2 regions of the Alsobacter sp. R-9 genome follow, and region 1 is predicted to be linked to the other one. Evidence: riboswitches for the same ligand, from Rfam matches in the RefSeq annotation. Region 1 holds a riboswitch; the other holds the start of a gene.
What was found. A riboswitch is a leader RNA that binds a small molecule or an ion and turns the genes downstream of it on or off. The one in region 1 is predicted to bind thiamine pyrophosphate.
Positions count from the first base shown of each region.

Region 2: another riboswitch for thiamine pyrophosphate. It lies ahead of thiB (thiamine ABC transporter substrate binding subunit); the one in region 1 lies ahead of thiM (hydroxyethylthiazole kinase).

Region 1 covers NZ_JBTSWJ010000012.1:144,293-154,899, forward strand. Annotated here, with positions in the region: gene ACX9GQ_RS18990 (ABC transporter substrate-binding protein) at 1-230, opposite strand, end outside; gene ACX9GQ_RS18995 (VOC family protein) at 354-1,082, opposite strand; gene ACX9GQ_RS19000 (hypothetical protein) at 1,082-1,249, opposite strand; gene ACX9GQ_RS19005 (M24 family metallopeptidase) at 1,331-2,557, shown strand; gene ACX9GQ_RS19010 (ABC transporter ATP-binding protein) at 2,529-3,518, opposite strand; gene ACX9GQ_RS19015 (ABC transporter ATP-binding protein) at 3,515-4,501, opposite strand; partial or broken gene ACX9GQ_RS19020 (ABC transporter permease) at 4,498-5,340, opposite strand; gene ACX9GQ_RS19025 (ABC transporter permease) at 5,376-6,365, opposite strand; gene thiE (thiamine phosphate synthase) at 6,590-7,237, opposite strand; gene thiM (hydroxyethylthiazole kinase) at 7,241-8,029, opposite strand; TPP riboswitch at 8,024-8,122, opposite strand; gene ACX9GQ_RS19040 (sensor domain-containing phosphodiesterase) at 8,280-9,503, shown strand; gene ACX9GQ_RS19045 (hypothetical protein) at 9,612-9,992, shown strand; gene ACX9GQ_RS19050 (class I SAM-dependent methyltransferase) at 10,062-10,607, opposite strand, start outside.
Region 2 covers NZ_JBTSWJ010000009.1:168,724-179,330, forward strand. Annotated here, with positions in the region: gene ACX9GQ_RS15875 (universal stress protein) at 1-736, shown strand, start outside; gene ACX9GQ_RS15880 (thiamine ABC transporter ATP-binding protein) at 754-1,464, opposite strand; gene ACX9GQ_RS15885 (ABC transporter permease subunit) at 1,451-3,016, opposite strand; gene thiB (thiamine ABC transporter substrate binding subunit) at 3,024-4,061, opposite strand; TPP riboswitch at 4,051-4,155, opposite strand; tRNA gene ACX9GQ_RS15895 (tRNA-Ala) at 4,295-4,370, opposite strand; gene ACX9GQ_RS15900 (YggT family protein) at 4,564-4,854, shown strand; gene ACX9GQ_RS15905 (DUF167 family protein) at 4,854-5,180, shown strand; gene folD (bifunctional methylenetetrahydrofolate dehydrogenase/methenyltetrahydrofolate cyclohydrolase FolD) at 5,210-6,100, shown strand; gene ACX9GQ_RS15915 (MaoC family dehydratase) at 6,197-7,252, shown strand; gene ACX9GQ_RS15920 (cysteine hydrolase family protein) at 7,284-7,895, shown strand; gene ACX9GQ_RS15925 (TetR/AcrR family transcriptional regulator) at 8,259-9,002, opposite strand; gene sdhC (succinate dehydrogenase, cytochrome b556 subunit) at 9,130-9,528, shown strand; gene sdhD (succinate dehydrogenase, hydrophobic membrane anchor protein) at 9,539-9,949, shown strand; gene sdhA (succinate dehydrogenase flavoprotein subunit) at 9,952-10,607, shown strand, end outside.

The DNA.
Region 1 (10,607 bases):
GGGCGCGGCTTGAGGTCGAAGTCGTAGGTGACGAGCCCGTCGAAGATCTTGCCGGAGGTGAGCGGGGTCGACGTGTTGTTGATCGAGGACAGCGTCGGCGGCTCGTACTTCATCACGAAGCGCAGCGTGCCGCCTGGCTTCGGTGCCTCCGTCTGGGCTTGCGCCGCCGCGCCGGCGAGGGTCACGCCGAGGGCCGCGGAGGACAGGAGGAGGAAGGTGCGTCTCAGCATGGTGATCGCTCGCGATGGGGGGGTTCCCGATATCAGCACGCGGTCCGGCGGCGGGCAACGCGTGCTTGGCAAAAAACAAGCGCCTTCCCCGGCGGCGCGATCTCGGAAAAAGTCCCTCTCTCCTCACGCCGTGACGCGGAAGAATTGTTCTACCTCGCGTTCTCCGGAGAGAACCAGCCCGGAGAGCCGTGCCGCCGCCGTCGACCCGGCCAGCAGGAGGGGTGGAGCATCCTGCAGCCCCTTCACCGCTCGTGGCAGCATCCTGATGTCGTCCGACCTTCCCTCGGCGACGAACGCGTCGATCCGGCGCAGGCCGTTGGGGTGCCGGCACAGACTCGTGTGAAGCACCCGGTCGCGCGTCTCGTGCTCCACGACAGCCGAGAGCACGCCGGGCACGATGTCGCGGGGCAGCGGGAACCAGCGGAAGGTCGCGCGAAAAGCGTCGCCCTCGACCATGACGTCCCGGGCTGCCGTCCGCACAGGGCCGATGTCCCCGCCCTCCGCGGCGAGGGCTGCCCGCGCCGTCTCGGCGTCGGCGACCGCGACCACGAGGATCCGGATGCCGTCGCCGAGGGCGAGATAGGGCTCGAGATGATTGCCGCTGCCCGGATCCGGCGACGAGAGCTCGACATAGGCGTTCTGGAAGACGACATGGGCGCTCGACTGCCCGAGTGGCCGGGCACGGCCCGTGCCATCCTGCCCCATCAGCGCGACGGGATCGGACACGAGAAACCCTTCGCCCCGCCACCTCTCGACCTCGGCCGCGAGGTCCCGGACGACGACGCCGACGTGATCGATGGCGAGGCCCAGTGCGCTCGCCGGACCGGGCGCAGTCCCGCGTTGCAGTGCCATCAGTTCATCCGGATGCGGTTGCAGGGCTCGTCGAGGAGCGCGGCGGCGGTCGCGTCATCCTCGACCGGGAGGGTCCGGGTCTTCACCTCGGGGCGGGCGCCGGTCCAGTATCCCTTTCGCCACAGGATGTCCTGGGCCTGCATGAGCAGGATATGGGAGCGTGCCATCATGGCTCTGCCGTGTGCTGTCTGTGCGCCAGAGTGGGATATGGGGGGCGTGGAGTCACGCCCTGGCCGGGAGTTGAGCGGATGAACGACCTCACCATCGACCGCCGTCGCGCCGCGGAGCTCATGGAACAGGCGGGGATCGACGCGCTGGTGCTGTTCCAGCCCGAGCATGTCGCGTGGGCCCTCGACGTCAATCCGGGTCCGGCGGCGCTTTTCCGGCGAGCCGGCGCGGCGATGGCGGTCGTTCCCCGCGCGCCGTCGGCGGCGATGATCGGCGTCCTCCCGGACCTGTCGCGCGGCGCCGTGGCGAGGGGCTGCCAGGCGGCTGACGTGGCGTTCCATCGGATCTGGGTGGAGACGGCGAGCGTTCCGCTGCATGCCGACGGGACACCGCTCGCCAGCCTTCTCGGATCAGGGAAAGCGGATCCGCGTCCCGCGACCTTCGATCCGCGCCTCTCCCTGTCCCTGCTGGCGGAGCGGCTCGCCGCGTCGGGGCTCTCCGATGCGCGGCTCGGTCTCGACCTCGGCTTCGTGCCGGTGGCCGACATGCCGGCCATCCGCGAGGCGCTCCCGCGTGCGGAGCTGATCGACGGGACGGGGACGATCCGCCGCCTGCGCATGGTGAAGACGCCGCGCGAGATCCACCGCCTCCGCACGGCCGCGTCGCTGACCGAGGCGGGCTTCCGCCGAGCGCTGGAGGGCGTCCGGCCCGGTGCCGCGCCGCGCGAGCTTGGAGACCTCTACGGCCACGGCGTGCGCGAGGCCGCCCGGGCGGCCGGAGCCGCCACGACAGGTCTCTGGGACTACATCTCGGTCGGACCCGATCCATGGGGCGCCGGCCGGCCGGCCGAACAGGGCGACGTGATCAAGTTCGACCTCGGGGTCCTCGTGTCCGGATATTCGTCGGATTTCGCGCGCACCGTCTGCGTGGGTCGTTCCTCGCGCGCGGCATGCGAACTCCATGCGGCCCTTCGGGACGGACTGGAGGCCGGCCTCAGCCGTCTCGCACCGGGCGTCCCGCTGGCCGACGTCTACCTCACCATGCTGGACACGATCCGCCGCCATGGCGTCGCGGGCTATGCGCGCGGCCATTTCGGCCATGGGCTCGGGAACGACCCCTTCAGCGAGCAGTGGCCCTTCATCGCCGCCGACAGCGATGTCGCGGCAGAGGCGGGCATGGTGCTGGCCGTGGAGGCACCGCACTATGTGGACGGGCTCGGCGGGTTCATCATCGAGGACCAGGTGCTGGTCACGGCAACGGGCGTCGAGCGGATGACGCTCAGCCCGTACGACCTGCTCGCGTTGTAGCCGCCGCGACCGATCCCTCCGCTATCTCTCCGGACCGGTGGCAGGCGACGCGGTGGTCGTCCGTGAACGCCTGCAGTTCCGGCGCCTCGCTGCGGCATCGGTCGATCGCCAGCGGGCATCGCGGGTGGAAGCGGCATCCACGCGGCTGGTCGAGCGGGCTGGGCAGATCGCCGGCGACGGGCGCGGCGTGGCGCCGACGCGCGGGGTCCGGAACCGCCTCGATCAGGGCACTCGTGTAGGGGTGCAGCGGTCGGGAGAACAGCGTCGCGACCGGCGCGCTCTCGACGATGCGGCCGAGATACATGACGAGGACCCGGTCGGTGAAGTAGCGCACCACCGCGAGATCGTGGGAGACGAAGAGGTACGACAGGCCGAACTCCACCTTGAGGCGGGCCATCAGGTTGAGGATCTGGGCCTGCACGGACAGGTCGAGCGCCGACACCGGCTCGTCGCAGAGGATCAACTCCGGCCGCAGGATCAGGGCCCGCGCGATGCCGATGCGCTGGCGCTGCCCGCCGGAAAACTCGTGCGGGAACCGCCCCGCCGCCTCGGGCGGCAGGCCGACGAGCGACAGCATGCGCGCCACTTCGTCCCGCCGCTCCCGGGCGCTGCCGCGACCGTGCACGACAAGCGGCGCCTCGAGGATCGCCCCGACCCGGTGCCTCGGGTTGAGCGAGCCGAACGGGTCCTGGAAGATCATCTGCATCCGCCGGCGGAACGGCACCATTCGGCTGTCGGGGAGGCCGGCGATCTCCTGCTCGTCGACGAGCACGGACCCCGACGTGACCGGCGCCAGGCCCAGGATGGCCTTGGCGAGCGTCGACTTACCGCAGCCGGACTCGCCCACCAGCCCGACGGTCTCGCCGCGCCCGACGTCGAGATCGACGCCGTCGACGGCGCGCAGCAGTCCGCCTGGCGTGGCGTAGTGGGTCCTGAGGTCGCGGACGGCCAGGAGCGTCACCGGAGCACCTCCGCTCCGGCAAGCACGACGGGACACGCGACCTTTCCGCCATCGGGCAGGTCAACGAGGGGCGGGACCGCCTGGCGGCAGGATGGCAGCGCCCGGTCGCACCGCGGCGCGAAGGCACACCCCTGTCGTGGCGCGCCGGCGATGCTGCCGGGGATTTCTGCCAGCGGGGCCGAGCGATAGCCGCCCGCTCCGCCCAGGCGCGGCGAGGCAGCCGCGAGGCCGGCGGTGTAGGGGTGCCTGGGCCGGACGAAGATATCGGTCGCAGGACCTGCCTCGACCTGGCGGCCGGCATAGAGCACGGCGACGCGATCGGCCCACTGTGCCACGAGCCCGAGGTCGTGGGTGATCAGCAGGACGGCCATCGTCAGTTCGCGCCGCAGCCGGTCGATGAGGTCGAGAACCTGCGCCTGGATCGTGACGTCGAGGGCCGTCGTCGGCTCGTCGGCGATCAGGAGGTCGGGACCGCACGCCACCGCCATGGCGATCATGACGCGCTGGCGCAGGCCGCCGGAGAGGCGATGCGGAAACTCGTCCAGCCGGCGTTGCGGATCCGGCACCCTCACGAGGTCCAGCAGTTCTGCAGCCCTGCGTCGTGCTGCCGCCCGGCTCAATCCCTGGTGCAGGCGCAGCCCCTCGGCGATCTGGTCGCCGACGGTCATCACCGGGTTCAGAGACGTCATCGGTTCCTGGAACACCATGGCGACCCGACGACCCCGGATGCGACGCAGCGCGGGTTCCGGCAGCGAGGCGAGATCGTCGCCCGCGAGCTTCACGGATCCGGCGGCGATCCTGGCGCCGCGCGGCAGCAACTGCATGACGGCGAGGGCCGTGAGCGACTTTCCCGAGCCCGACTCACCGACGATGGCGAGTGTCTCACCCGGCATCACGTGGAACGACAGGCCGACGACCCTCGCTACCGGACCGAACGCGACAGTGAGGCCGTCGACCTCGAGGAGGGGCACCGTGCCGCTCATGCCTCCGGCTCCCGGGAGGCGAGGCGGGGATTGAACGCGTCGTTCAGCGCGTCGCCGAGCGTGTTGAGGGCCAGCACCGTGGCGACGATGGCGAGCCCGGGCACGGCGCTGAGATACCAGGCTGTCCGCAGCAGTTCGCGACCCGCGCCGATCATGCTGCCCCAGCTGACGACGTTGGGGTCGCTCAGGCCGAGGAAGGAGAGAGCAGACTCCATCAGGATCGCCGTGGCGACCAGCACCGACGAGCTGACGATGAGCGGTGGGAGCGCGTTGGGCAGGATCTCCTGCAGGATGATCCGGCCGTGCCCGTAGCCGAGGCTGCGGGCCGCCATGACGAAGTCCTTTCCCCTCAGGCTGCGGAACTCGGCCCGCACCAGCCGCGCCGTCGTCGGCCACGTCACGATGCCGATGGCGCCAACGACCGTGGCGAGCGAGGGCTGCGCGACCGCGACCAGCACGACGAGCAGCAGGAAGCTCGGCGGCGTCTGGAAGATCTCGATGATCTTGACCAGCACGAGGTCCACCCGGCCGCCGAAGTAGCCGGCCATGGCGCCGACGACGAGACCGATGGCGACACCGAGCACCATCGCCGCAACGCCGACGAGGAGCGAGACCCGCGCGCCCCATATCACGCCGGCGGCGACGTCGCGTCCCAGGCTGTCCGTGCCGAGAGGATAGGCCGGGTTCTGGAAGGGCCACAGCAGCGGGCGCGCCACCATGGCCAGCGGATCCTCCGGATAGAGCCATGGCGCGGCGACGGCCAGCGCGATGGCGACGGCGAGGAAGGCGAGGGAGGCGATACCTGCGGGATTGGCGAGAAGGGTTCGCCAGCCCGACCGCGTCGGGCGAAACACCGTGGGCACCGTGGTGTCGGTCATGCCGCATCCCCGATCCGGGGGTCGAGCCAAGCCTGCAGCAGATCGACGAGCATGTTCACGACGATCACCATGATCGAGGAGAGCAGCAGCACGCCGAGCAGCACGTTGAAGTCACGGCGCTGGACCGCCTCGAACGCGAGCCGGCCGAGGCCGGGCCAGGTGAAGACGGTCTCCACGACGACCGCGCCGCCGAGGATGCCGCCGATGTGGATGCCGGCCATCGTGGTCACGGGGATCAGCGCATTGCGCAGCACGTGGCGCACGGCCACGGCCGTCCCCGACAGTCCCTTGGCACGGGCGGTGCGGACGAAGTCCAGCTCGGAGACCTCCAGAACCGCCGCGCGGGTCAGACGCGCGTAGATCGCGACGTAGAAGAGACCGAGGGTCACGGCTGGCAGCACGAGGTGCCGGGCCCTGTCGATAACGAGATCGAGGCCGGTCATCCCCGACGCGATGGTTTCGCGTCCGCCGCTCGGCAGCCAGCCGAGCTTCACGGAAAACAGCACGATGAGCATCAGGCCGACCCAGAAGCCGGGCAGGGAGTAGAGCAGAAGCGCGACCAGCGACAGGACGCGGTCCGGCCAGCGGTTGGCCCGCAGCGCCATCACGCAGCCCGAAGCGATCCCGGCCACGAAGGCGAAGACCAGCGCCACGGCCATCAGGAGCAGCGTCGGCGGAAGCCGCTGCCAGATCAGGTCCGCGACCGGCATGTTGTAGCGGGGAGAGAAGCCCAGGCTGCCCTGCGCGAGGCCGGCGAGGTAGGCCTGCAGCTGGGCCAGGACCGGCAGATCGAGGCCGAAACGCGCCCGCAGCTGGCGCATCAGCTCCTCCGTGGCGGCGCCCGACTCCGCGGCGAGCACGTCCGCGGCGTCGCCCGGCGCCAGCTTCAGCAGGAAGAAGTTGAGCACCACGATCGCCAGGATGGTCGGGATCGCGGCCAGGAGGTTGCGTCGGACGCTGCGCAGGAGGCGCGCCTGTGAGGTCATGAAGGATGTCGTCGAACCACGGTCTCTGCGGAGCGGCAGTCTGCCGTGCCCGCTTCCGAACGCCAAGCCGGATCCGCGGACGCAGCGCGATCGGGCCTGCGGGGAGAAGAATGCCCTCTGAAGGTGCCGCGCTGGAGACGATCCGTTCTTTCGTGGCGTGTCGGCGCCGTGGAGACGTGGATCGAGCGGCCGCGCGAACCCGGGAAAAGGTGCTGATTCCGCTCTCAGGTCCGTGACCGCAGGGCCGCATCGACGGCGGTCCGGATATCGCGTGCCGCTGCACGAGGATCCGGACTCCCGGCGATGGCGGCGACCACGGCGAGGCCGTCCGCGCCGGCCCGGATGCACGGCTCCGCCGCGTCGGCCGTCATGCCGCCGATGGCGACGACGGGTCGCCGGGACAGTTGCACGCATCGCGCGAGGCCGGGGATGCCCATGGGCTCCGCCGCGTCCGGCTTGACGCCGCGGGAGACGACGGGACCCACGCCAAGGTGGTCGACGATGTCCCATGGAACGGACGCCATCTCGTCCGGGTGCGTGATCGAGAGACCGATGACGGCGTGTTCGCCCAGGATGGCGCGCGCTGCCGCGGGAGGCAGGTCGTCCTGGCCCACATGCACGCCGGCCGCGCCTGCCGCGAGCGCGACGTCCGGCCGGTCGTTGACGATCAACGGCACGCCCGTGCCGGCGAGCGCGGCGACGAGAGCGCGAGCCTGTTCCAGCAGCCGTCCCGCCTTGGCGGCAGGGTCGCGCAGCTGCACCAGCGTCGCGCCGCCTTGAACCGCCGCAAGCACGACGTCGACGAGTTCGCGCCCGGCGGTCAGAGGGGCGTCGGTGACGAAGTAGACCCTCAGGTCGACGTTGCGGGACACCGGTCAGGCCTCCGTGGAGATCGCGTGGAGGGCATCCAGCAGATGCACGGCAAAGCTTCCGGGTCCCTGCGCGGCGGCCGCGGCGCGCGTCGCCGCCGCCTTCATCAGGGACAGCGCCGCGACGGCACCATCCCGGGGGCCGGCCACGGCAAGGCACGCGCCGACGAGCGCGGTCGTGGCGCAGCCGGTTCCGGTCACGTCCTGGCTCATCGGATGGCCGCCGGTGATGCCGCTCACATCGTCGCCGGACACCACGTAGTCCGTCGCGCCGGTGATGGCGACCACGGCGCCCGAGCGCGCCGACAGCGACCTTGCCGCGGCCAGCGCCTCCTCGCTTCCGGCCGCCGAGTCGACGCCCCTTGGCCGGGCGCCGGAGACCCCGGCGAGCGCGATGATCTCGCTGGCGTTGCCGCGCACCACGGCAGGGCCCCTGTCCAGCAGTCCGGCGGCGACCCGGTTGCGATAGCCGGTCGCGCCGACGCCGACGGGGTCGAGCACCCACGGCACGCCTGCCTTCGCTGCAGCCGTCGCCGCCCGCTCCATGCCGGCCACGAAGCCGGCATCCAGCGTCCCGATGTTCACCACCAGTGCGCGCGAGAAGGCGACGAACTCCTCGACCTCCTCCACCGCATGAACCATCGCCGGGGAGGCGCCTGCGGCGAGGAGGACGTTGGCGGTGAAGTTCATCACCACGAAGTTCGTGATGTTGTGCACGAGCGGCCGCTCCGCGCGCACGGCGCGCAGGACGCCAGCCGAAGCCTCGGGCGACGGTTGCAGTTCCGGCAAAGTCATTGGTTTCGCCTCCCTCCGCCGGAATGACCCGGATCAGGTTCGATGGGTTCGGCCCGCTGCCGTCTCAGCCCGAAGGCACCCCAGGACGTCGGGACGGTAGGGCCGGCGCGGCAGCTGCGCAAGCGGTTTGCACGGCAGGCTTCGGGTGCGCCGGCCACCCCGCGGGACCCGGGGCGACCGGGGCTCGGCAACGGATTCGTCAGAGATTCCCGTCATACGATCGTCGTAACCGACGCCCGAGGTGCAACCCGTGCTGACTTCAGCCCTGAATGCCAAGGTGGACTCCCCCGAGGGGGTGCAGGTCGCCCTTGAGGCGATCCGCAAACACCTCGGCATGGAGGTCGCGTACATCTCGGAGTTCAGGGGCGACGAGACGGTGTTCCGGATGGTCGACGCCCCCGGCCTCGAGCACATGATCAAGCCCGGCGACCGGATGCCGCTGGACTCGGTCTATTGCCGGCACATCCTCGCCGGGCGCCTGCCCGAGTTGATGGCGGACACGTCGGACTACGACCTCGCACAGAGCATCCCGATCACGAAGAGCGTTCCCATCGGCGCGCACATGAGCGTCCCGATCCGGGGCAAGGACGGCACGCCTCTCGGGATGTTCTGCTGCCTCAGCCCCCATGCCAACGGCACGCTCAATCCACGGGACCTGCAGATCATGCGGGTCTTCGCCGATCTCGCCGCGGCCGAACTCACCCGTCAGGATGAGACGGAGACCACGGCGGCGCGCAAGCGCGAGGAGATCGCGGGAGTGATCTCGGCGCGCGCCTTCTCGATGGCCTACCAGCCGATCTGGAGCTTCAGCCAGCGCCAGCCGTCCGGCTTCGAGGCGCTCTGCCGGTTCCGCCCGGAGCCCTACCGGTCGCCGGACAAGTGGTTCGGCGAGGCGTTCGGTGTCGGCCTCGGCGTCGACCTCGAGATCGCCGTGCTGCGGTCCGGACTCGAAATCCTCCCCATGCTGCCCGAGCCGATCTACGTCTCAGTCAATGCCTCTCCCGAGACCGTGCTGAGCGGTCGGCTGGCCGAAGCCCTTTCCGGCGTTCCGGCTCGCCGGGTGGTGATCGAGGTGACGGAGCATGCCCCCGTCGGCGACTATGGTCAGCTGCTCGCGGCCCTCGCACCGCTCCGCGCCGCCGGCTTCCGGCTGGCCATCGACGACGCGGGGGCCGGCTATTCGGGGCTCCAGCACATCGTCCAACTGCAGCCCGACATCATCAAGCTCGACATGAGCCTGACCCGCTCGGTGGACGTGGACCAGGCGCGCCGGGCACTCGCCGCCGCGCTGATCTATTTCGCGGCCGAGACCGGATGCACCATCGTTGCGGAAGGCATCGAGACCGAAAGCGAGATGGAAACCCTTCGCCTTCTCGGTGTCTGCAGCGGGCAGGGCTACTTCATCGGGCGCCCGACGGACGAGGCCGGGGTGCGGGCCCTGCTGGCCCCCGCTGTTCTGCGGAAGACGGCGTAGGCGACCCCGGCGCCGGAGTGGACGAGGCCTGCGCAATGGGCCGGACTTGACCCGCGGCCTCGGGCGGCGGGAGACTTCGACCTCCGATCCCTTCAAGGGGACATGCCGATGTCACTCAACCGCCTCGCCCTCGCCATCCTCGCGTCCTGCGCCCTCGCCGGGTGTCAGACGCCGGAACAATCCCTCATGAGCGCACAGGACATGTGCGCCGCCTCCGGCTACCGGCCCGGGACGAAGACATTCAACCGGTGCGTCCAGACCGCCTATCGCGACAACCGGATGGAGGCACAGGCCGCCAACAACGCGGTTCTGGCCGGGGCAACCGCGGGCCTCGTGGGCGGCGCGGTCGTGGCCGCCTCGACCTATCCCGGCGGCTACTACTACGGCCCGGGGCCATACTATGGCGGGCCCTACTACAGGCCCCGCTACTACGGCTATGGCTACGGCGGAGGCCCCTACTACGGAACGGGCGTCTGGTACGGCTGGTAGCCGGACGCAGGCTGGACCGGAAGCCACGGCGGCCCCCGGTCCAAACCGTCCTGCAGACGTCGCGCCGGATCAGCACCGGGTGGCGACGATCTCGAGATACGCGCTCGGCACCACGACCGTGCCGTCTCTGGCGGTGTTGAACTCTCCGATGAGCGCGAGGATGTCGTGCTCCAGCGCCTCGGCCTTCGCCGGATCGAGAGACGCGAAGGCCTTGTGGACCGGTCCGTAGACGGCGCGGAACAGGTCGACGAAATGGGCCGGCGACCGGTACCGGAAGGTGAAGAACCGCCGTGTCGATGCGACCTCGGCGTCCCGTCCGAAGAGCTCCGCGACGTAGGGTTCCGTCCCCCAGAGCGCCGGCGACTTGACCCCTGCCGGCGGCGGAACGTGGGTCCCGATCACCTTGAAGAGGCGGCCGATGAACCCGTCAGGCGTCCAGTTGGCGAGACCGATGCGTCCGCCGCTGCGGCAGACCCGGGCGAGTTCTCGTGCGGTGCGGGCGTGATCCGGCGTGAACATGATGCCGAACGTCGACAGCACGACATCGAAGCTGCCGTCCGGGAATGGCAGGGCCTCGGCGTCGGCCTCCTGGAAGTCGACCATGAGCCGCTCTGC
Region 2 (10,607 bases), on a different contig from region 1:
GGGCGCGGCGACCCTCCCGGTGCTCGACAACTACATCGTCGGCGAGATGGTGCCGTTGTGGCCGCCGCAGCAGCGCAGCATGGGCGACATCGCCCGAGACGCGCATGATTCGTTCATCGCCGCCGTCGGCCGGGCCGGCATTCCCGTGCACACGGGGCTCAACGACGGCGCGTCGCACGGCTGGCACGAGGCGCCGCTGCTCGGCGACGGCGCCGTCGCGGCGCGCGGGCGCATCTTCGACATCACGGTCGTGGGCCGGCCGTCGTCCAGCGCGGCGGGGCCGCGGCTGTCGCTGCTGGAGACGATCGTCTTCGAGAGCGGGCGGCCGCTGCTGATCGCCCCACCCGACTTCTCCGGCACGACCATCGGCGAGACCGTCGTCATCGCCTGGAACCAGAGCACCGAGACGGCGCGCTGCATCGGCCTCGGCATGGGGCTCCTGCGACAGGCCAAGACGGTGCACGTGCTGAGCGTCGAGGGCGGCTCGGTTCCCGGCCCGAGCGGGGCGGACTTGACGCGGATGCTGCGCCTCGACGGCGTCAAGGCCGAGGAGGTGACGGTCGCGCCGAAGGGCAAGACGACCGGCGAGGTCATTCTCAGCCACTGCGAGGCGGCCGGCGCGGACCTGCTCATCAAGGGCGCCTACACGCAGAGCCGCCTGCGCCAGATGATCTTCGGCGGGGCGACCAGCCACGTGCTCGCCCACGCCCGGCTGCCGGTGTTCATGGCGCACTGAGGCCGTCGCGCCGCGCCTCAGGCCCCCGGCACGCGCCGCCCGACGAAGCGGCGCACGTCCGTGTCGTCGCTCCCGAGCACGTCGGCCGGCGGGCCGTGCAGGCGCACCCGGCCGCCTGCGACGAAGGCCATCGCACCGGCGCGGCCCAGCACATCCTCCGGCGTGTGGATCGACATCAGCACCGTGAGCCCGCGCTCGCGCCGCAGCTCATCGACGAGGTCGATCATGCCCCGGCGCAGGCCGGGGTCGAGCGCGGCGAACGCCTCGTCGAGAAGCAGCAGCGGGCGCCGCATGACGAGCGCGCGGGCCAACGCCACGCGCTGGCGCTCGCCGCCGGACAATTCGCCGGGACGCCGCCCACCGAACCCGTCGAGACCGACCCGGGCGAGCACCGCCGCGATCTCCTCCCGGTCCCCGGCGGTCAGCCGGAGGTCGGGCCGCAGGCCGAGCCCGACATTGTCCGCCGCGTCGAGGTGCGGGAACAGGTTCCAGTCCTGGAACAGCATGGAGACAGGCCGGCGGGCCGGCGGCAGGGCGTTCAGGTCCGCGCCGTCGAAGGTCATCGTGCCGGAGGCGACGGGCTCGAAGCCGGCGATGGCGGAGAGCAGGGTCGTCTTGCCGCCGCCCGACGGACCGACGAGCGCGCAGAGCTCGCCGCGCGGCACGCGCAGCGTGTAGACCCCGGTGAAGCCGGGGTAGGGAACGGTCAGCGCCTCAAGCGCGAGCATCGTCGGCCTCCGCACCGGCGGCCCAAGCCAGGACGAACACGAGCGCGGCCAGCAGCAGGGCCACGGCCGCCGCCTCGTCCATCCGGTAGGCGCCGAGCCGCTGGTACAGCAGCAGCGGCAGCGTGACGAGGTCCGGCCCGCCGAAGAAGGCGACGACGCCGAGGTCCCCCATCGAAAGCGCCGCGGCGGTCGCCAGCGCGCCGCGCAGGGGCCTCAGCAGGAACGGCCGGTCGACGATGCGCAGGCGGGCGAGCCCGCGGATGCCGAGGCCCGCGGCCAGCCGGCCGTAGCGCCGTTCCGCCAGCGCCAGGGGCGGCTCGACGAGGCGCATGGCGAAGGGCAGTGCCATCAGCGCGTTGACCACGACGACCATCGGCACCCCCATGGTCGCCACGTCGACATGGCCGCGCAGCACCACGAACAGGCCGGCGACGAGGGTGAAGGGCGGTACGGCCAGCGGTATGACCGCGACATGCCCGAAGGCGGCCGCGGTCGTGCCGTGCCGGGCCGAGCGCAGGTCGCGCCCGGCGAGCGCGAGGGCGACCGCAGCCGTGACGGCGAGGACCGCTGCCGTCGCGGCGATGGCGATGCTGGCGGCCGTCGCCCGCAGCACCTCGGCGTCGGCAAGGCTGCGAATCGCGCCGGCGCCGGTCGCGACCGAAAGGGCGAGCGGCGCGAGGAACAGCGTTCCGGCGACGAGCACCGCCGCGTCGGCGAGGCGAAGCGCGCCCGACGCCGCGTCCGGGCGCGCGACGCCGCGGCCGGCGCCGGCCGTCTCCCGCGTGCCGCGGTCCGAAAGGACGAAGAGAACCGTCAGCAGCAGGCCGATGGCGAGCTGAAGCCCCGAAAGAAGCGCCGCGCGGGCGAAGTCGGCGTCAAGCCGCAGGGCCTCGTAGATCGCCACCTCCAGCGTGGCGCGGTCCGGGCCGCCGCCGAGCGCCAGCACCGTGGCGAAGCTGGTGAAGCACAGCAGGAAGACGAGGACCGCGAGGGCCGGCGTCTCCCGCGCCAGCAGCGGCGCGTCGATGTGCCGGAACAGCGTGCGCGGCGGCAGGCCGAGGTGGCTGGCAAGCCGCCACGTCTCCGGCGGCTGCGCCTCCAGCGCGCGCAGGAACACCCGCGCGCAGAACGGCGCATTGAGGAACACGTGGGCGATGAGGATGCCGGGCAGGCCGTAGAGCCACTGGCCGGCCGGCAGGCCGAGGGCGCCGAGCGCGGTGCCCAGCCACCCCGAGCGTCCGTAGACGGTGACGACCGCGAACACCACCACCACGGCGGGCAGCGCCGTCGCCGTGCCGAGCAGGCCGACGAGCTGGCCGCGGCCGGGGAAGGCCCGGCGGCGGGCCAGCGCCAGCGCCAGGGCGGCGCCGGCGACGAGCGAAATCAGCGTGGAGAGACCCGCCTGCAGCGTCGAGAACAGCAGGATGCGGTGCAGCCACGGGCTGCCGAGGACCCGCAGGTCGAGCCCGTCGCCGGCGGACCAGAGGCCCGCCAGCCCCGTGCCGACGATCCCGACGACGGCCGCCGCGGCGACGAGGCCGGGACCGCGCACGGCGCGGTCAGCGCGCGGTGGCCGACAGCCACTCGTCGATCCACGCCCTGCGGTTGTCGCGCACGGTCGCGAAGTCGAGGAGCAGGCCCTTCGACGGCTTGGCGAGCCCCGCGAAGGACGCCGGCAGGCCGGCCGCCGGCGTGCGGGCCGGGTACATCCAGTTGCCCTCGGGCATCAGCTCCTGGAACCGCTCCGACGTGACGAAGTCGATGAAGCGGCCGGCGAGGTCCGCCTGCTTCGTCGTCCGCATGACGGCGGCGAGTTCCACCTGCAGGTAGTTCCCCTCGGCGAAGGCCGCGGCCTTGTACTGCTGCTTCTTCTCCACGGCGACGTGGTAGGCCGGCGAGGTGGTGTAGCTCAGCACCATGTCGGCCTCGCCCTTGAGAAACAGGCCGTAGGCCTCCGACCAGCCCTTGGTGAAGGTGACGATGCGCGGGCGCAGCTTCGCCCACGCGGCGGGCGCCTGCTCGCCGTAGACGTCCTTCATCCACAGCAGGAAGCCGAGGCCGGGCGCGCTGGTGCGCGGGTCCTGCACGATGATCCGCGGCCCGTCGGCACGTTCGACGAGCTCCTTCAGGCTCGCCGGCGGGGTCTTGAGCTTCGTCTCGTCGTAGACGAAGGCGAGGTAGCCCCAGTCGAACGGCACGAAGACGCGGCTCGACCACGCCACCGGCAGGTCGAGAGCAGGAATCGTGCGCCCGTGGGGGGCGAGGAGGCCGGTGGCCTCCGCGTCGCCGGCGAGGTTGGCGTCGAGGCCGAGCACGACGTCGGCCTTGGACGAGTCACCCTCGAGCTTCATGCGCGCGACGATGCCGCCGCTGTCGTCGGACGTCATCCAGGCGACCGTGCACCCGCAGGTCTCCTCGAAGCGCTCCTTCAGCGCCTTGCCCGGCCCGTACTTGCCCACGAAGGACGAGTAGGTGTGGACCGTGAGCGTGGGCTTGTCCTGCGCCGACGCCGCACCGGGCGCGACGGCCCACGCCACCAGCGCCGCAACCGCGGCGACGCGCGAAACAACAGACACAACTGTGGTGAGGTTCGTCATCCCTCAATCCCTCCGCCGGCATGACCCGGATCAGGTTCGTCGGGTTGGCACCATCGCCTCTCAGCTCGCCGCGCGAGCACCCCGTGAGCGAAGGCAGATGTAGCGGGGGGTGCGGCGGCGCGCAAGCGCCTGAGACGGGGTCGCAGATCGCGGCGTCACGCTCCGGCAGCAGGCCGGCAAGTCAGTCGTGATCGCATTTGGTGGAGGAGAAGGATGACCAGGTCGGCGGGACCTGGTGGAGCTGAGGGGATTCGAACCCCTGACCTCTGCAGTGCGATTGCAGCGCTCTCCCAACTGAGCTACAGCCCCCTTCCGGGTGCGCCCTCATAAGGCGGGCGGCGGCGGCGTGTCAATCGGCAAAGTCGGGGGCGCGCCGGGTCGGGGCGGCGACGCGTGCCGGACCGTTCCGGCCGTGGCCCGTTCGATGCATCCTCGCGATGCCTGCTTGTCCGCGGAAGGCGGCCCGGCTAAACCAAGGCCGCCTGTCCCGCCGGAGCCGTTCATGCGCGCCATCCTCGACGTCATCCTGCTCGCGCTCGACCTGTACACGTGGGTCATCATCGCGTCGGCGGTGCTGAGCTGGCTGATCGCCTTCAACGTGATCAACATGCGCAACGACTTCGTCCGCATGATCTACAACGGCGTCTACCAGCTCACCGAGCCGGTGCTGGCCCCGATCCGGCGGCGCCTGCCCAACATGGGCGGCCTCGACATCTCGCCCATCGTGCTGCTGCTGCTGATCTTCCTGATCCAGCGCGTGATCGGCTACTACATCTACCCCAACGTGTTCTGATGACCGACGCCGCGCACCCCTGGCAACCGCGAGCCGACGGAGGCCTGTCGGTCTGCGTGCGCCTGACGCCGCGCGGCGGGCGCGATGCGATCGAAGGCGTCGAGACGCTGTCCGACGGGCGGCGCGTGATCAAGGCCCGGGTGAAGGCGGTGCCGGAGGCCGGCAAGGCCAACGCGGCGCTCGCGCGCCTTCTCGCCGCCGCCTGCGGCGTCGCGGCGACGCAGGTGACGCTCTCGTCCGGTGCGACCGCCCGGGTCAAGTCCCTGCACGTCGAGGGCGATGCCGCCGCCCTCGCCGGCGCGCTGGCGCGCACGCTCGGGCTCTGAGCCCGCCCCCGCGGCATACGGAGGGCGCCATGGCCGCCACCATCATCGACGGCAAGGCCGTCGCCGCCGCGCTGCGCGGCCGCATTCGCGACCATGTTGACCGGCTCGCGAAGCAGGGCGTCATCCCGGGCCTCGCGGTGGTGCTCGTCGGCGAGGATCCCGCCAGCCAGGTCTATGTCCGCTCCAAGGCGAAGCAGACGGTGGAGGCCGGCATGCGCTCCATCGAGCACAAGCTGCCGGCCAGTACCGGCGAGGCGGAACTTCTGGCGCTGGTCGGCCGGCTCAACGCGGATCCCGCGGTCGACGGCATCCTCGTCCAGCTGCCGCTGCCCTCCCACATCGATGCCGCCCGCGTGATCGAGACGATCGACCCGGCCAAGGACGTCGACGGGTTCCACCCCGTCAACGCCGGACGGCTCGCCACGGGCACCGGCGGGCTCGTGCCCTGCACGCCGCTCGGCAGCCTGATGCTGCTGAAGACGGTGCGGCCGGATCTCTCCGGGCTGGAGGCCGTCGTCCTCGGCCGTTCGAACATCGTCGGCAAGCCGATGGCGCAGCTGCTGCTCGCGGAGAGCTGCACCGTGACGGTGGCGCATTCGCGCACCCGCGACCTGCCCTCCGTGGCCCGGCGGGGCGACATCCTCGTCGCCGCGGTGGGAAGGCCAGAGATGGTGAAGGGCGACTGGGTGAAGCCCGGCGCCATCGTCATCGACGTCGGCATCAACCGCATCCCGGCGCCGGAGCTCGGCGAGGGCAAGACGCGACTCGTCGGCGACGTCGACACCGCCGCGGCGATGGGCGTGGCGTCGGCGATCACGCCGGTTCCGGGGGGCGTCGGGCCGATGACCATCGCCTGCCTGCTCGCCAACACGCTGGGCGCCGCCTGCGCGCGACGGGGACTGCCCGCGCCGGCGCTCTAGTCTCCCCGTCTCCGCCGAAGGTCGGGCGCCGGCGCGCTTGCTGCACCGCAACGTTGCGGCCATGCTCCGCCTCCGGCGTGAATGGCGGAGGATCGCATGACCGCGAGCAAGACGAACCCCGGGCGTTTCTTCGAGGATTTCCGGCTCGGCGAGACGATCCAGCACGCGACGCCGCGCACCGTCACGACGGGTGACGTGGCGCTCTACACCGCGCTCTACGGCTCCCGCTTCGCCGTGCAGTCGTCCGATGCCTTCGCGCAGGCGATCGGCTATCCCCGCGCGCCAGTGGACGATCTGCTCGTGTTCCACGTCGTCTTCGGCAAGACGGTGCCCGACATCTCGCTCAACGCCGTGGCGAACCTTGGCTACGCCGGCGCGCGGTTCCTGGCGCCGGTCTATCCGGGCGACACGCTGCGATCGGTGTCGCAGGTGATCGGCCTGAAGGAGAACTCCAACCGGCAGACCGGCGTGGTCTATGTCCGCTCGACGGGCTTCAACCAGCATGGGACCGAGGTGCTCGACTATGTCCGCTGGGTGATGGTGCGCAAGCGCGAGCCGGGCCTGCCGGTGCTCGAGGAGCACGTGCCGACCCTGCCGCGCGTCGTCACGCCGGACGCGCTGGGCGATGCCTGCCCGGTGATCGACCCCACCGCCTGGGACGAGGATCTCTCGGGCTCGCCGTTCCGCTGGGCCCACTACGAGGTCGGCGAGCGGATCGACCACGTCGACGCGATGACGGTGGAGGAGGCGGAGCACCAGATCGCCACCCGCCTCTACCAGAACACCGCGAAGGCGCACTTCGACCAGCTCTCGCAGGGACAGAGCCGCTTCGGGCGTCGGCTGATCTATGGCGGACACGTGATCTCGCTCGCCCGGGCGCTGTCGTTCAACGGGCTCGGCAACGCCTTCCACGTCGCCGCGATCAACGGCGGGCGGCACGTCGCGCCGCTCTTCGCGGGCGGCACGGTGTCGGCGTGGAGCGAGGTCCTCGACAAGCAGGCGCTCGACGGGCGCGACGACGTGGGTGCGCTCAGGGTACGGCTCGTCGCCACGAAGGACCGGCCCTGCGCGGACTTCCCCCTCAAGGTCGGGGAGGAGTACGATCCGGCGGTCATCCTCGACCTCGACCTGTGGGTCCTGATCCCGATGTGAGCCCGCCGGCGCGGGCCTGTGGAGCCCGCCCGTGCGCATCCCGTCCGACACCGCCCTCCTCGTCGTCGACGTCCAGGGGGCGATCGACGATCCCCGCTGGGGCCGGCGGAACAATCCCGGTGCGGAGGCGGCCATCGCCGCGCTCATCGGCGCGTGGCGGGACGGCGGGTTCCCGGTGGTGCACGTCCGGCACGATTCCGTCGAGCCTGCCTCGCCCTACCGGCCGGGGCAGCCGCTGCACGCCTTCAAGCCCGAGGCGATGCCGCGCGAGGGCGAGGCGGTCGTCGGGAAGGCGACCGGGAGCGCCTTCGTCGGGACGGGGCTGGAGGAGCACCTCGACGGACTCGGCTGCACCACGCTCGTCGTGTGCGGCGTGCTGGCGCACAACTCCGTCGACACGACGGCGCGGCATGCCGGCTGCCTCGGCTACCGGGTCTTCGTCGTGTCCGATGCGTGCTGGTCGGTGGAGACGCGCGACCCAGCAGGGCGGACATGGCCGGCGGAGGACGTGCACGCGCTCGCCATGGCTCACCTCTCGGGCGAGTACGCGCGGGTGGTGACAGCGGCCGAAGCCGTGGCGGCCGCGCGGCTGACGGCGACCGTTCGCGGCTGGCGGCGGCAGCGGCGGGCGGCGCGGAGCTGATCCGCCCCCCTGCGAGGAAGTGGTCGGGCGACCACTGCAACGACCTGATCCGCGACTCCTTTTGCGAAAATGATTCCCTGATCAATGGCTTGGCCGCCCCCGCGACGGGCCTTGCCCCTGCCGCGCGTGCCTGCGACGTCCCGTTTCAACCGTCGGACGGGGGAGGCGATGGTCTTTCGAGGCGCGTCGAGCAGCACGAGACAACACGCCCGCCATCCGGTCCGGCCGTGGTGCTCGCTGTTGGTCAGATGACCATCGGGAGTCTCTAACAGGAGACTCCTTTTCGGAGAATGATTCCCCGATCACTTCGGGTCCGAATCGATGGCGCGGAGCGTCGGAGACCAAGACGCCGGAGATCTGGCTTCAGCGGCCGGCGGCGACGCGGCCGGGTCGGGCCAGGCGGGCGTGCATCGCCCGCATCGTCTCCCGGGCGCCGACGAGGAACGTCCGGGCGTAGAGGCGCAGCACGGCGTCGCGGTCGTCGGGGATCGGGGCGCGGTACACGTGCTCGCGGATGGCGTGGAACATCACCGCGCCGTGCATCAGCATGACGAGCTCCCGCTCGCCCTGGGTCATGGCGAGGCGGTCGAGCCCCGGCAGCCGGCACTCGTGGCGAAGCTCGCCGACGAGCGGCTCGACGATCCGGGCGGTCAGGGTGGCGCCGCGCGAGGGCGGCACGGGGAACCGATCGAGCGCCGCGCGCACGAACAGGCGCACCGCGAGGCCCTCGTCCTGCTCGGCATAGAGCCGGTAGACCTCGGCGAGCCGGTCCTCGAGGGGCCGGCCCCGGTCGGCGAAGATGGGGCCGAAGTCCTCGGTCCAGCGCGAGGCAAAGATGCGCTGGAACACCGCCTCCACCAGCGCGTCCTTGGAGGGGAAGTAGCGGTAGAGCAGGGCCTGGCGGATGCCGATCGTGTCGGCAAGTGCCCGTGTGGTGCCGGAAAAGCCGTGTTCGGCGAAGAAGCCGGCCGCCGCCATGACGATGCCCTCGCGGCGTTCCGTCGCGGAGAGCCGGGGCGCGCGCTCGCGGCCGCGACCGACCCGTGGAGGCGGCTGCTCCACGGGGGCGTCGAGGCTTCCAAGCCCCTTTTCCGGCACGGCTGCCATGCGTCGATCCGCCCGAATCCGTCGAATGTCCAGTATCCTACCGCATTGCAGTGGGGCCTGACACACGGTACTGAAACGTGCCGGCTGGACGGAGCCGGCCTCCGTTTCTCACCAAAGAGAAGGCGAAATGGCCGACTCCAGGCTCCGGATCGAGCGTCCGCTCTCCCCCCACATCCAGATCTACCGCCCGATGCTGACGATGATGATGTCCATCATCCATCGCATCACGGGCGCCGCCCTGTACTTCGGCACGGTGATCCTCGCCTTCTGGCTGATCATGGCGGCGTCGGGCCCGGCGGGCTTTGCCACGGCTCAGGCGGTGCTGGGCTCGTTCCTCGGGCGCATCCTGCTCTTCGGCTACACCTGGGCGCTGCTGCACCACATGCTGGGCGGCATCCGGCACCTGATCTGGGACACCGGCCGCGGCTTCGGCCCGGTGGAGCGCGAACTCTTCGCCCGCCTCACCCTCGGCGGCTCCGTCGTGCTGACGGTGCTGCTGTGGATCGTCGCCTACGCCGTGCGCTGAGGAGCCCGCCATGTCCGGACCCAAGAGCTCCCCGACGACAAGCTCCCTGACGACGCCGCTGAAGCGGGTGCGAGGCCTCGGCGCCGCCCACAGCGGCACGGACCACTTCTGGCGCCAGCGCATCACGGCGCTCGCCCAGATCCCGCTGACGCTCGCCTTCGTCATCATCCTGCTGAAGGTGATCGGCAAGCCGCCGGCCGACGCTCTGGCGACTTTGTCGCATCCCTTCGTGTCCATCCTCATGCTGCTGTTCGTGACGACCGGCATCGTCCACATGCGCATCGGCATGCAGGTCATCATCGAGGACTACGTCCACGAGGAGCTGCCGAAGGTGCTCCTGCTGGCCCTCAACACCTTCTTCGCGATCGGCGTGGGCGTCGCCTGCGTCTTCGCCATCCTCAAGCTGAGCTTCGGAGCCTGACCATGGTTGCCACCACGAGCAACGGAACCGCTTCCCCCGCGGTGAACGGCGCGGCCTACCCCATCGTCGACCACACCTTCGACGTCGTGGTGGTGGGCGCCGGCGGCGCGGGCCTGCGCGCGACGGTGGGCTGCTCGCAGGCGGGCCTGCGCACGGCCTGCATCTCCAAGGTGTTCCCCACCCGCTCGCACACGGTGGCGGCGCAGGGCGGCATCTCTGCCGCGCTCGGCAACATGGGGCCGGACGACTGGCGCTGGCACATGTACGACACGGTGAAGGGGTCCGACTGGCTCGGCGACCAGGACGCCATCGAGTACCTGTGCCGCAATGCGCCGGCCGCCGTGTACGAGCTCGAGCACTGGGGCGTGCCGTTCTCGCGCACCGGCGAGGGCAAGATCTACCAGCGGCCCTTCGGCGGCATGACCACCGAGTACGGCAAGGGCACCGCCCAGCGCACCTGCGCCGCCGCCGACCGCACCGGCCACGCCATCCTGCACACGCTCTACGGGCAGGCGCTGCGCAACCAGACCGAGTTCTTCATCGAGTACTTCGCCATCGACCTGATCATGGACGAGGAGGGCCGCTGCCGCGGCGTCGTCGCCCTGAAGATGGACGACGGCACGATCCACCGCTTCCGCTCGCACATGGTCATCCTGGC